One region of the Solibacillus sp. FSL H8-0538 genome, then DNA from elsewhere that is predicted to be linked to it. Evidence: riboswitches for the same ligand, from Rfam matches in the RefSeq annotation. Region 1 holds a riboswitch; each other region holds the start of a gene.
The links. A riboswitch is a leader RNA that binds a small molecule or an ion and turns the genes downstream of it on or off. The one in region 1 is predicted to bind cobalamin.
Positions count from the first base shown of each region.

Region 1 (4,825 bases):
AATAAGGTTGGTTCATGTCGTTTTCTCCTATAAAGTGGCGATGTACAAAAGAACGAATACATAACAAAGCATGTAGAGCCAATTGTATAGATTCAATATTTTTTGCTCATCGAAATAAATCGGGACTTCATATTGATTGCCGCAACGTGCCTCGATTGCTATCGATAAAGCATGGCTGCGGTAAAGGACATCTTGAAATAGAGACGTCACTAAAATCGCCAATGATTGAAACGATTTTTTCAACGAATGGTACCCGAGGCGCGCATTTTGAGCAATATAAATTTGGTGCGCACTGTTTAAAAAAATAAAAATAAACTGATAAGTAAGTTCAATGAGTTCAATCAGTAAAATGGGAACACGGCATTTTCTAAGGACGGTGCAAATCTCATTAATAGATGTTGTTAATATTAGGAAATACAAACAGCTAATAGAACCAATCGCCGTAATGATTAAGTGTACGGCAGTGTCTAAACTAGAGTGAGAAATAAAAATATTAAAATAAAAAATGTCGGTATACCAGATGATGGTTGTCAGTTGCCCAATATCCGTTGTGAAGGAAAATAAAACACTAACGGCGCTCGTTGTAATAAAAAAAATGGGCGTTACTAATAATTTGCAATAATACTGTACCGGAATTTTTGCTGCGAAAATGATCATACCACTCATGGAAAAAAATATAAACGTTGTCACGAGTGGCTGCTTAACTAGTAATAGAACGAGTAGTGAACTAAGTGCAAATATCATTTTTTCTAAAGGGTGTACATTTCTGAGTTGATTAATATAAGCATATTTGTCGATTAACAGCATACAAATTTACTCATTTCTTTGCTTTTGGTAACGCCCTCGCATGAGACCGATAAAGTAGCCGATAAATCCAGCCCCAATGGCAGCTTGCAATACAAATAATAAGCTTTCAATTTCACCACTTGGCGGTTCCCAAAATGATTCAAACCAAGGTTCATAGGAAGTATTAATTTCAGTAATTGCTACCTCTGCCTCCCCGTCAGCTCCCCCAAACTCTGCATCCTTTTGAATAAACAAAGGAATAATGGCTAACAACACAACAATCGCTAATAACAATAAATTTTTCTTTAGCATATTTAAGCCTCCTTTATTTTAAAAATTTTTAACATCGTTAATTCACGTACATTGTATTTTTGTAAGAAATTCATAATCATAACCGTTAATAAACCTTCGCTCACAGCTAAAGGAATTTGTGTTAATGCGAAAATACCACTAAATTTCGTAAATGATTGCCAAAAACCGCCTACTTCTGATGGGAATGCTAGTGCTAGCTGGAATGAAGTTACAACATATGTACCAAGATCACCTAACATTGCAGCTAAAAATATGGCGATAGAGAATGAAAAGCCTAATTTACTTGCTAATTTATAGACACCATATACAATCATTGGACCCGCAATGGCCATTGAGAAAACATTGGCACCTAAAGTAGTTAAACCACCATGCGCTAATAGTAATGATTGGAATAGTAATACGATTGATCCGATGACGCTCATCGCAAGTGGGCCGAATAGCATCGTTCCTAAGCCAACCCCAGTTGGATGTGAACAGCTCCCTGTAACAGAAGGGATTTTTAATGCAGACAAGACGAATGCAAATGCGCCGGATAATCCAAGCAACATTTTTGTTTCAGGATGTTCTGTGATTGTTTTTCGAATAGAACGTAGACCTAAAATAAAGAAAGGTAGCGAAATTAATGACCAAAAAATGGCCCATTGTAACGGCAAGAATCCTTCCATAATGTGCATTGCGTATGCTTGTTTAGGAATAAATAGTAGTGCAATTGAAAAATAACTCAGTTTCCAAAATTGGTTTTTCATGTGCTTCCTCCTTTTTTGACGACAAAAAGTGCGCAAAAAAGCACTTTCGCTGTGGAGGGAAAGTGCATGAGAAAAAAGCTTAAAATAGCCTTTTTTCCACACCTATCCTCGTAGGTTGAAATGTTCGTAAGTCTGTTGGCAGGTCTCCTGGCTCATCATCAACACGCCTCACACCTTCCCGTTTTAAAAACAGTGGTATTTTGTGAGTTGCTCCGATTAACAGTGGCGGGACCGCGACGGATTTGCACCGTACTTCCCTTTTAAGCTAAGTTACATTAGCACCAAAAAACGATTCAATTGTCATCTTCGGCAATTAGTGTACCACCATAAAAAAAATTTGGCTATTATATTTTTTAGAACATTGAGATTTCTATGTATTTGTAATTTTAGCACGTAAAACAAAGAATTAAATTGTACTGCATACGGAAATAAAATCTTTTTATTAATGAATAGTTGTGGTATTTTAAAATAAGCATTAAATTCAGAAAACAATAAAAATATAATATAGCGAAATTATTAAGTGCTCGAAAAATTCGAGGTAAAAGGGAAACTAGTAGAATTCTAGTACAGCCCCCGCTACTGTAATAGCTGATGAAATCATGAGACCACCATGTATTTGGGAAGGTGTGAGAGTAAGGTGAAGCTTAAGTCAGGAAACCTGCTTAGTAATGTTGTGAAAATTTTTCGGAGGGAGAAATTTAGGCAAAGTAGTATACGATCATGTACTACTGTTTTTGTAGTGCTTTTTTTAATAAATGAGCTGCAAGCCTTTACTCTCTTTTTGAGAGTAAAGGCTTTTTTATTGCGTATTTTTAGGGGGAACAACAGTGCAAAAGGGGAAAATTTTCGTAGTCGGTTTTGGACCTGGAGACTATGAGCATATTACGAAACGAGCAGTAGATGCGTTAAAGCAAAGTGATTTTATTATTGGTTATAAAACGTACGTGGAATTAATAGAGCATCTTGTTACCGCTAAATCGATTGTTAGTACAGGGATGACAGAGGAAGTATCGCGTGCACAAGAAGCAGTAAGGCAGGCGGAGGCAGGAAATATTGTGTCGGTTATTTCAAGTGGCGATGCCGGCGTTTATGGAATGGCAGGGCTTGTGTATGAAGTACTTATTGAGCTTGGTTGGACGGAGAAGGATGGCATCGCGGTAGAAGTAGTACCAGGAATTTCAGCGATTAACTCTTGTGCAAGCTTACTCGGCGCACCAGTTATGCATGACTCTTGTACGATCAGCTTAAGCGACCATTTAACACCGTGGAAAATTATTGAGAAACGTATTGAAGCGGCGGCAATGGCGGATTTTGTGATTGCTTTTTATAATCCGAAAAGCGGTCGACGTACACGCCAAATTGTTGAAGCACAGCGAATTTTATTGGAATATCGTTCGCCTGCAACACCAGTCGGGCTAGTGAAAAGTGCCTACCGAGAGCGTCAAGAAATTGTAATGACGACGCTTGCAGAAATGTTAAATCATGATATTGGGATGTTAACGACAGTTGTTGTTGGGAATTCATCCACATTTTTCTACGATAATAAGATGATTACACCACGTGGCTATCAACGTAAATATACACTTGGTGAAGAAAAGCAACCCCTTCGTCCACATCAACGCTTGAAAAAAGAAGCGGAACCATGGGCAATGGATCAGGAAACGGGGGAAGCCGCGAGTGGATATGAGCAAATTTCCGTGCAAAAAATAAAAAAGCCAAAGAAATCATCGCTTGAGATGGCATCACTAGCACTTTCACTTGTGACAAAAAAGCCCATAACGTCGTCTAAAACGTATATTCAACAAAGCATTGAATCCATTTTTGAAGTGGCAGTTAGTCCAGGGGTAGCTAATAAATTTTTCACATCTGAGCAAATGCGTACACTCGCAGACATTGTAGGCGAGAACGGGACGATGGAATATACGCCTGAGCATCAAATTCATTTGAAAATTCCAACGGATGATCCACAAGCGATTGTGGATGCGCTTCGCCAGGTTGAATTTTTAGTCGCTCCAATTGGCGATGTAGTGAATATAAAGGCATGTGATTTTTGTTATGGGGAAAAGGCCGAGTCGATTCCTTATGCGGAGCAACTACAGGAGCAACTTGGTGGACTGAATTTACCTAAGCAATTACATATTGGCTTCAACGGTTGTGGTATGGCTTGTTACCGTGCAGTTTTTGATGATATTGGAATTGTCTATCGAAAAAGTAAATTTGATATTTTTCTTGGCGCGAAGCCCGTTGGACGGACAGCGCATGCAGCACAGCCGGTTGTAGAAGGATTAGAGCCGGAGCAGCTTGTATCCCTAATAACAGAAATTATTAATGAATATAAAGCAAACGCACATCCAAATGAAAGATTGTTCAAATACTTCAAGCGTGTGAAAAAGATTTTGAACTTCGACTATCAAGATATGATGACAAAAATTAAAGTCGAGCCGGCCCCGTGTGGTGATTAGGAGGAGCTTTCATGATTTTATTTTTAGCGGGCACGAGTGATGCGCGTGCATTAGCGGTTCAATTACAAAGTAAAGGGTACGAGTTACTCGCAACAGTCGTAACAGAATCAGCAGCAACGAGCTTGCAAGAAGCGGGTATTGCGCATCGAATTGGTCGCTTATCCGCAGAGGAAATGCAGGAGCTAGCAATAAGTATCGGTTGCAAGTGCATTGTAGATGCGAGTCACCCATTTGCGGAGGAAGCATCGAAGCAAGCAATGGTAGCTGCAAAAGAAGTAGGCATTCCCTATATTCGTTATGAGCGTCAGCAACAGAAACATGTACATCCACTTATTACAGAAGTGGATAGCTATGAGGCAGCTGCAAATCTTGCGTTGCAAAAAGGTGGCACGATTATGCTGACTACCGGTAGTAAAACGCTCGCAACGTTTACGAGTGTTCTACTGCAGCAAGAAGGCATACGCGTTATTGCACGCATGCTACCGAATCTTGAAAATATGGAGAAATGCCAAGCGCTTG
Region 1 is NZ_JBBOPI010000001.1:142,169-146,993, forward strand. It holds gene MHH87_RS00675 (energy-coupling factor ABC transporter ATP-binding protein) at 1-16, opposite strand, end outside; gene cbiQ (cobalt ECF transporter T component CbiQ) at 28-807, opposite strand; gene MHH87_RS00685 (energy-coupling factor ABC transporter substrate-binding protein) at 814-1,098, opposite strand; gene MHH87_RS00690 (energy-coupling factor ABC transporter permease) at 1,101-1,844, opposite strand; cobalamin riboswitch at 1,965-2,145, opposite strand; cobalamin riboswitch at 2,346-2,524, shown strand; gene cobJ (precorrin-3B C(17)-methyltransferase) at 2,672-4,306, shown strand; gene cobK (precorrin-6A reductase) at 4,318-4,825, shown strand, end outside.

Region 2 (4,825 bases), 410 kb from region 1:
ATTGGTAACTCAGTTGGTGCAATAATTGTACGTGATACTAAATCACAAATGACGAGTAAACTCGCTCCATTGAGTAACGACAGCAGTAATAAATGTCGATGATCCGCACCACAAATCATACGTACCATATGAGGAACAACTAAGCCGACGAAGCCGATTGTTCCCGATACAGCAACGGAAGCTCCTGTCAGCATCGAGCCACCTGCTAAGATCATATATTTACTCCGTTTAACGTTAACACCTAAATACTGTGCACGTTCCTCACCGTAAACCATCGCATTTAATTCACGACGATTAAACCAAATAATAATCGTCCCAATAATGACGAACGGTAAAATCATTTTCACATATGGCCAGCCGCGCATCGACACGCTTCCAAGTAACCAGCCTATAATTTCCCGCAGTTGCTCACCTGTTAATGCGACCATGAGCGAAATACACGACCCTAAAAATGAACTAAAAATGATCCCCGTTAAAATTAGCGTTTCCATTTTCATCGTACGATCCACTACACGCGCAAAGCTCATCACACAAACAATCGTTAAAACAGCTCCAATCATGCTGAAAACTGGTAAAGTAAAGGTGCCTAAAATCGGTATTGAAATACCAAAAAAGATTGTTGTGACCGCTCCAACTGATGCACCTGATGAAATCCCTAATGTATATGGATCAGCGAGTGGGTTTTTTAATAATCCTTGGAATGCTGCTCCTGCAATCGCAAGTGATGCGCCGACTAATACGGATAGTACGACTCGCGGCATACGGATTTTCCATAAAATACTGTAGGCAACCGGATCTGTTTCCTTATCCCATAACGTTGAGAGCGGAACATCAACCGACCCAAATGAAATTCCAAACCAGATGCTCATCAGCAATACAGCAAGGGAGCAACTATACGAGATGAAATACTTTTTATTCACCGAAAGCCTCTGGGTAAACTGCCTTCGCAATCGATTCGACACCTTCAGCTAAACGTGGACCTTGTCTGCTTGTTGTATCACCATCAACTAATATAACCTTCCCGTTTTTTACCGCATCCATTATCGCATAGGCTTCATTTGTGTTAATTGATTCAATATCATTTTCATATGTCACAATAATTGTATTTGGGTTACTTGCAACAAATTGCTCTGAGCTATACATCGGCCAACCGTCTGTCTCCACTGCATTTTTAACACCGATTATTTGTAGCATTTCATCGATAAACGTACCTGTACCCGCCGCATAAATATCCGGGTCTGTCCCTACTACAACAAACACTGATTTAGCTTCTAGCCCAGCTACCTTCTCTTCAATATTTGTCAGCTTTGTTTTAATATCCGCAATAATTTTTGTCGCTTCCTGTGACTTACCTGTTAATAAACCGATTTGCTCAATCGTTTCATATGTTTCATCAAAATCAACAGCATCTTTCACTACAAATACTTTTACACCTGCTGCTTCAAGCTGTGCAATCCCTTCACCCATTACATATAAACCTGATTCATGCGCGAACACGATGTCTGGTTGCAATGCAATAATTTGCTCTAAATTAAATTCTATACCACCAACGCGCTCTTTCTCTGTAACTGCCTCTGGAAAATTATCATAGTCATTCACACCAATAATTTGTTCATCTAATCCTAAACTAAATAAAATTTCTGTATTCGACGGGATTAACGAAATAATTTTCTTTGGTGCTTGTTCAATCGTTATGTCGGTCCCTTGTGCATCAGTTACAGTTACTGGGAATGCTTGCGCTACATCTTCTATTTCAGATGTTTCTTCAACTTGCAAGGAATCTTCTGCTGTATCACCGCTACATCCAACTAACATCAATACCGCTAATATTGCGCTTAACCCTAATTGCCAAAACTTCTTCATCGTAATTCCTCCTAATTTTTGCCGCAATAGAATGACCACATCTCACTCCAAAATAAGACGAGATGGTGTCTTTTGTTATATGGTTAAAAAAAGTCATACTTACTTAACCACAAAAAAAAGCCTCTCCATGGACAGAGAGACTGAGACTAGCTAATAATCGCGCAAAAAAACACTGTTAAAAGCCATCTTCCTATCCGCGTAGGTCCAACTGGTGTACGTAAAGGCAGGTCTCCTGGCTTATGCATCAAGCATTTACTGCGCCTTCCCTTTACAGTGGCATTGTACAGTAAACTAGCATTTACAGTGGCGGGACCGCATCGGAATTGCACCGACTTCCCTTTTACTTCCTACCACCGCAGCGGCAAGAACCTTTACTTTGATTATCCAATTATGTAACAGTATTTATTATAGCGGAAATCAGAAAAAAGTGTACGTATAATCCGCAAGAGTTTTCTGACAATTAAATTTGGTAATCAAATTCTTCTGGTAAAACACGTCGTAGGAATTGTTTTGTACGATCTTCTTTCGGCTTCACAAAAATTTCATGTGGTGAGCCTTCTTCTATTATGTTCCCGCCATCCATAAAGATGATGCGATTTGCTACATCACGCGCAAAGGACATTTCATGCGTCACGACTAGCATTGTCGTTCCTTCTTTGGCAATATCCTTCATGACACCTAACACTTCCCCAACAAGCTCCGGATCCAACGCCGATGTTGGTTCATCAAATAAAATAATGTCAGGATTCAACGCAACTGCGCGCGCAATCCCAACACGTTGCTGCTGCCCACCTGAAAGCTGACTTGGATACGAATCGTATTTTTCCGAAAGTCCTACTTTATTTAATGCTTCACGCGAAATTTTATACGCCTCTTCTTTGTTCATGCCGCGTCCAATAATTAGCCCTTCTGCCACATTATCAAGTGCGGTTTTATTATTAAATAAATTATAGTTTTGGAATACGAAAGCGGTTTTTTTGCGAATCGCAAGCACATCTTTCTTGGACGCATCATTCAAATTGACGTGAATCTCACCGAAATTTGCTGTTCCTTCATCTGCGCGTTCTAAAAAGTTGATGCAGCGGAGAAGCGTTGTTTTGCCTGAACCACTCGGCCCTAAAATCACGACGACATCTCCTTGATCAATCGTTAAATCTACACCCTTTAAAATTTCGTTTTTCCCAAATGATTTATGGATGTTTTTAATTTCTAACATTTGACTTCCTCCTTATGCACCTACATATTTATAACGACTCAAACGTTTTTCGTACCACTTAAATAAATATTCAACCGTCATACACACAATTAAGTACACAATAAAAATATCAATATATGCCTCTAAATAATTGTAACCAAAGTTTGCCGCTACTTTTGCTTTCAATGTGATTTCCTGCAATGAAATCGCGTATCCAAGTGACGTCGCTTTGATTAAATTTATTGTCGCTGTACATAAATTCGGCATCGCAGCTACGAGTGCTTGAGGGATAATGATGCGGCGGTACGCTTGTGGTGTCGTTAAACCAACAGAATGCGCCGCCTCTAGCTGGCCTTTATGTACCGTTTGTAAGGCAGAACGGAATACTTCGATTAAGACCGCTGCTGTATTGAACGAGAAAATAATAAACGCATACCAAAGCGGATTAATATCATAAATCGCATAGTCAATATTATATTTCTTGAAAATGCCATCTAAAATTAACGGTATACTTGCATACAGCACGAAAATTTGAATAATAACCGGTGTCCCACGAACAAAGGAAATATATATTTTTGTAAAGAAATTCAGTACCGGTATTTCATGAATTCGTGTCAGTGCTAATAAAAATCCAAGTGGTACAGCAAAAGCCATTGCCACAACTGTTACAAGGAGCGCAACAGGTACACCACTTAATGCAACAAAAAATGTATTGACTAAAAAATCCCAGTTTATAAAATTCATGTTGTGCGCCTCCTTAAGTTGTTTTTAATGGCTGCTTCCCCTTACTAAATGCTTTCTCCAGTAAAGCGAAAATTTTCTCAATTGTAATCGATAAAATCCAGTAGATCACAGCGAGTGCAATATAAATTTCTAAAGTATGTGTGCCATAATTATTTGCAATAATCAAGTTTGCTTTGCCGACGATATCAATAAATCCGATCGTATATGCAAGTGCTCCTTCTTGCAGCACCGAAATAAGTCCGTTACCAAAGTTCGGTAAGGCTACGACAAAGGCTTGCGGGAAAATAATTCGGCGATACGCTTGAAAGGGAGTTAATCCAACACTTACTGCCGCTTCAAACTGCCCTTTATCAATGGCCATATAGGATGAACGAATGACTTCAGACATCATTGCCGCAAACTGTAAGCTAAACGTAATGACAACGAAAACGCCTGTCGATACACTTTGCAGGTCTATACCGAATAGATTTTCAGAAAAGGCTGGAATGCCGTAATACACAAGAAATAATAAGACGATGGATGGCGTACAACGCATGATCGTTGTATAGCCATTCGCTAAAAACTGAAGAACTCTACTTTTACTAAGCTTCGCCGCAGCTAATAGTAAGCCTAAGAACGAACCAAAGATGACCGAAAAGGCTGCAATGTATAATGTCACCCATAAATATGGAATTAACGTTGGCAATGCAGACGAAATATACGATAAATCAAAATATTTTTCCACTCGCTACCCCACCACTCTCCACTGTATTTAAAAAGCTGCTTGAGCGCAATGACTCAAACAGCTCGCTTTGTTAACGGTTTACTGACTCTAGCACTTCAAATAAGTCTTTCCCGTAAAATTCTAAACTTAGCTTAGATAATGCATCAGTTTCTTTAATTTCAGCAATTGCTTTATCATAAGCATCTGCAAATTGTTGTTCTTTTTTATTGAATAATGGCCATGTTTTAATAACCGCAAATTCGTTATAAACGACTTCATCTTTTAAGTTGTAGTAGGGGCCACCTTCTGTTAATACTTGC
Region 2 is NZ_JBBOPI010000001.1:550,180-555,004, reverse strand. It holds gene MHH87_RS02610 (FecCD family ABC transporter permease) at 1-920, opposite strand, end outside; gene MHH87_RS02605 (ABC transporter substrate-binding protein) at 913-1,863, opposite strand; cobalamin riboswitch at 2,069-2,251, opposite strand; gene MHH87_RS02600 (amino acid ABC transporter ATP-binding protein) at 2,324-3,079, opposite strand; gene MHH87_RS02595 (amino acid ABC transporter permease) at 3,092-3,802, opposite strand; gene MHH87_RS02590 (amino acid ABC transporter permease) at 3,816-4,526, opposite strand; gene MHH87_RS02585 (transporter substrate-binding domain-containing protein) at 4,597-4,825, opposite strand, start outside.
Region 2: another riboswitch for cobalamin. It lies ahead of MHH87_RS02605 (ABC transporter substrate-binding protein); the one in region 1 lies ahead of cobJ (precorrin-3B C(17)-methyltransferase).

Region 3 (4,825 bases), 2.2 Mb from region 1:
TCGTTGTTGCCATTGCTGTTGTCGTAATCATATTTTTATTCTTCTTCTTTAAGGAATTATTTGTGCTATCATTTGATGAAGAATATGCGAAGGCGAGCGGACTTCCAGCAAAATGGATCCATTTATTATTTATGGTTGTTGTTGCACTTGTGATTGCAGCAAGTATGCGGATTGTAGGAATTTTACTTGTGTCTAGTTTAATGACATTACCAGTAGCGGCTGCAATGCGCATTGCGAATGGTTTTAAAGAAGCGATTATTTATGCCATTTTATTCGGAGAGCTATCAGTATTGGTTGGCTTAGTTAGTGCGTTTTATTTAAATTTAGCACCAGGCGGAACAATCGTTGTCACGTCAATTCTCATATTATTAATTGTTATTGTAGCGAAACAAGTGTTGCTTAAATTATCAGCGAAAAAGGAAGGGGAACAAGTACTGTGAATTCAACGCGCGCGTGGGAAATATTAAAGGATAACGGCTATAAAAAAACAGATAAACGAGAGCTCATTTTAGACATGTTTTCGAATACTGAAAAATATTTGACTGCACGTGACTTACTAACAGTATTGAAAAAAGACTTTCCTGGTATGAGCTTTGACACAATTTACCGTAACCTTTCCACATTTGTTGATTTGGGGATTTTAGAAGAAACAGAATTAAATGGTGAGCGTAATTTCCGCATGCATTGTGAATCAGATCACCATCATCATCACTTTATTTGCAGTGATTGTGGGAATGTCAAAGAATTATCCATTTGTCCCATGGAAATGCTAGGCGAGAAATTACCTGGCTACGAAGTTGAGGCACATAAATTCGAAATTTATGGTAAGTGCCCGAATTGTATCTAATTATGAATATGGTATTATAGCTTTCATGTAATAAATAGTATAAAATAAAGCTGAATTTTAAATTTTTTAGGATTTATCTATAAATTCACAAAATACTATGATACATTGTTATTCAAGTGAATAAGTTTGCAGGGGAAAGATGCATTATGCATAAATGGGAATTCGGTGAAAATCCGAAGCTATGTCCGTAACTGTAAGCGCTGATGAACATGAACATATTGCCACTATCAAATGGATGGGAAGGCGTTCATAAGTAAAGTGAAGCGCAAGCCAGGAGACCAATCTTTTTCTGAACGTAACAACGCTCTTCGGAATTAAAGAGAATGTACGGCGATTTAGTAGAGTTTTTTTGACAATCTATTTAGTATGCCATCCATTCTTGGGTGGCTTTTTTTGTGGTTAAGAAAGCCCCATTTTCATGGCCACCTAATAAAAGAATCATCCCGCTTTACTTTTGGATGAGAAGTATCTTTGTAATTTTCCGAAGGCTTTTATTATTCATGGAATTCATTAGGAGGAGCGCTATTTATGAAGAAAGACATCCGATACTCTTGCTATCCGTTTATGCGTGAAAAAATTAGCTTAGTAGATTTTGAAATTCGCACAGATTCACTAACAACACGTATTGGGGCCGTATTACCAACGCTTCTTGATGATGAAACAGCTCAAGTTGTACTGGACGATTTACGTATCATTCATCCAATGGCCTATGATGTTAATGGGTCCGTACGCGGTAAGCTAGCTGTAACAGAGGAGGACTTAAGCTGGTTAAGCGCACGTTATGATTTTTATGTTAGCCATGTGGAAGGCACGATTCAGCAGTTCTTATTACCACAAGGAGTTGAAAGCGCGGCTCGTCTTCATATTTGTCGAAGCGAAGCGAAGAAATCTTACCGCGCCTTACATAAAGTAAGCTTGGAACGTGAAGTACCTGAAATTTTATTTGATTACTTAGGCTTACTAGCAAATGTATTTTTTGTTATGGCAGTGTACATGAACAAGCAGCATGATCACGCAGAAATTCCATTTGAAAGTAAATCGTACCCAACGAAAAAACGAAAAGAGGAACAATAATGAAATTTAAACTGAAATGGTTAGCGCCACTTGCAGCAACACTACTTTTAGTAGCATGCTCAGACGATAAAGAAACGTTAGAACTATCTCCTAAAGAAGGAAAAACGGAAGATGTGGTTGAAGAAGCAGGTCCTTATAAAGTAGTAGATGATCGTGGTGTGGAAGTAACATTTGACGAAGTACCAGAAACAATTGTCTCGCTACAACCTAGTAGTACAGAAATTTTATTCTCACTAGGTGTAGGGGATAAAATCATTGGTGCTACAGAATACGATACTTACCCAGCTGAAGCATTAGAAATCGAGCGTGTGTCTACATCTGTAACAATTGATGCTGAACGTGTTGTAGAATTAAATCCAGACGTAGTAATCGCTTATTCGAATGCTGATGAGGCTCAAATTACCCAGCTTGAAGATGCGGGCTTAAAAGTATTTATGATTCAATCTGCAGCTTCATTTGAGGATGTTTATTCAGATGTTGTGCAATTATCTGAAGTAATGGGCGTTGAAGAAACAGGCGAAAAAGTCATTGCAGATGTTCAAGCACAAATTGCAGCTGTTCAGGAAAAAACAAATACATTAGAAACAAAGAAAAAAGTATATTATGAAGTATCTCCAGCTCCAGACATTTGGACAGCAGGTAGCGAAACATTCCAGCACGAGATTTTAACAGCGGCTGGTGTAGACAACGTATTTGTTGATCAAACAGGTTGGTTAAGTGTTACGGAAGAAGACGTAATAACACGTAGCCCAGAAACAATTCTAACACCCGCTACGTATTTAGACGACGCTGTAGGTGAAATTTTATCACGTGCAGGTTGGGATACAATTCAAGCAGTAACTAATAAAGAAGTTTACTTAGTAGATGGTGATGTGTTATCCCGTCCTGCAACACGTATTGGTGAAGCAGTAGAACTTGTTGCACAAACGGTATATCCAGATTTATTTAAATAACACGAAAAGAGCAAGCTCGGGCCATGAGTTTGCTCTTTTAGTCATTAAAGGTGGTGACGTGAAATGGGAAAGCTAACCTTTATTACTGGAGGGGTACGAAGCGGAAAAAGTGCCTTTGCCGAACGCCTCGTTGAACAGTTAGGGTACCGAAAAGAGTGTATTTATATTGCTACCGGTGTAGCATTTGATCAGGAAATGCAAAAACGGATTGAACGCCATCAACAAGATCGTAATCAAGGACCGCTCAAGTGGCAAACAATCGAAATGCAGACGGAGTTTCCAAAAGTTGTAGAGACATACGCACGTAAAGAAATCGTGCTTTTCGAATGCGTAACGACTTGGTTATCCAACATACTTTACTATACAGAGCAAGCATCTGACCGTCATCGCGCTATCGCAGCGTATATAAACGGCTTTAAGGAGCAACTTACTACTTGGAAGACAAATGGAGTAAATGTCGTTATCGTTTCAAATGAGGTGTTAGACGAACCGCCTTCAGGGTACGAGGAAGTCAATTTATATCGCCAAACTTTAGGGCAATTGCACCAGTGGATTGTTTATAATAGTGATGAGGCGTATGAAGTACAGTTTCAACTCGTACAACAATGGAAGTAAGGTGAAATAAGATTGAAAAATAGTTTAACTGGATTTGTTTTAGCAATCCAATTTTTTACGGCGATTCCCGTTCAGAAGCAGGTTGCTATGAATGCGAGAAGTGTAACATGGATGTATGGTTGGTTGCCTTTTATCGGTTTACTAATGGGAACCGTTCTTGCGTGTTTGGTACTGCTTTTCACAACGGTTGCACCGGTTTCTACGCTATTTTTAGTAATACTACTCGTCGTGGCTACAATAGCATTTACAGGTGGCATTCACTTAGATGGCTGGGTTGATTTAAGTGATGCATATTTTTCGTATGGGGATAAGGAAAAGCGTCTAGAAATTTTAGATGATCCTCGCACGGGTGCATTCGGTGCTATCAGTTTAATGTGTTTACTATTGTTAAAGATAGGCGTCATCTATGAAGCGTTACAGCATGGAAGTACTGCCCTTCTTCCGTATTTCATTTGTATACCTATGCTCGCTCGTATGGCGATTTTACTGTACTTTTTAACAATGAAGCCATCAAAGGAAAAAGGCTTAGCTGCGTATTTTAAGAAGACTGTAGAGCCTGTTTTATTAAAATGGTTGGTGGCTGTTTATGTAATGGGTTTACTAGCAGCTGTTATTTGGTTGCAACTGACAGGATTAGCAGTGTTATTCGTGATAATTGCGATAATTGTAGTAATTTATCGTCACTGGACGACGAAAAATTTTGGTGGCATGAGCGGGGATCTGCTCGGTGCTTTATGTGAAGGGACGGAGCTTGTGTTATGGATGACCGCGTTATTCTTCATTTAATTCGCCACGAAAAAACAGCGGCAAATATAGCCCGTAAATACATTGGCTGGACAGATGAACCAATCGTGACAGAGCAAGTACATATGAATATTCCAGTAGCAACAACTGTCGTTTACGGAAGTGATTTAATGCGTTGTGAGCAAACGGCAGCACTGTATTTTCCATCTGCTAAGTTTAAAGCACATGCGGATTTACGTGAAACGCATTTCGGTGATTTTGAAATGAAGACGTATGAAGAATTAAAAGATAATTTGTCGTATCGTGCATGGATTGATTGCCCAGGAAATAATCCACCTCTAAACGGTGAAAGCTTAGCTGCGTTTCAAGCACGCGTATTAAATGCAGTCAAGGACATTGTGGTTGCTGCTGGACAGTATACATTCGTTGTACACGGAGGGGTTATTCGGATATTACTTGCACAATTTGCGCCAGATGTAACCAATTTTCAGCAAGTAATGGCGAATCACCGAACACTCTATACTTTAGAATGGTCAAACATTAAGGACTTTCAAGGAGGTGCGCGATGCAAGTTATACTCGGAGGCGCTTTT
Region 3 is NZ_JBBOPI010000001.1:2,350,353-2,355,177, reverse strand. It holds gene MHH87_RS11225 (metal ABC transporter permease) at 1-440, shown strand, start outside; gene MHH87_RS11220 (Fur family transcriptional regulator) at 437-847, shown strand; cobalamin riboswitch at 968-1,148, shown strand; gene MHH87_RS11215 (hypothetical protein) at 1,376-1,921, shown strand; gene MHH87_RS11210 (ABC transporter substrate-binding protein) at 1,921-2,874, shown strand; gene MHH87_RS11205 (bifunctional adenosylcobinamide kinase/adenosylcobinamide-phosphate guanylyltransferase) at 2,938-3,489, shown strand; gene cobS (adenosylcobinamide-GDP ribazoletransferase) at 3,502-4,275, shown strand; gene MHH87_RS11195 (histidine phosphatase family protein) at 4,248-4,825, shown strand, end outside; gene MHH87_RS11190 (bifunctional adenosylcobinamide kinase/adenosylcobinamide-phosphate guanylyltransferase) at 4,799-4,825, shown strand, end outside.
Region 3: another riboswitch for cobalamin. It lies ahead of MHH87_RS11215 (hypothetical protein); the one in region 1 lies ahead of cobJ (precorrin-3B C(17)-methyltransferase).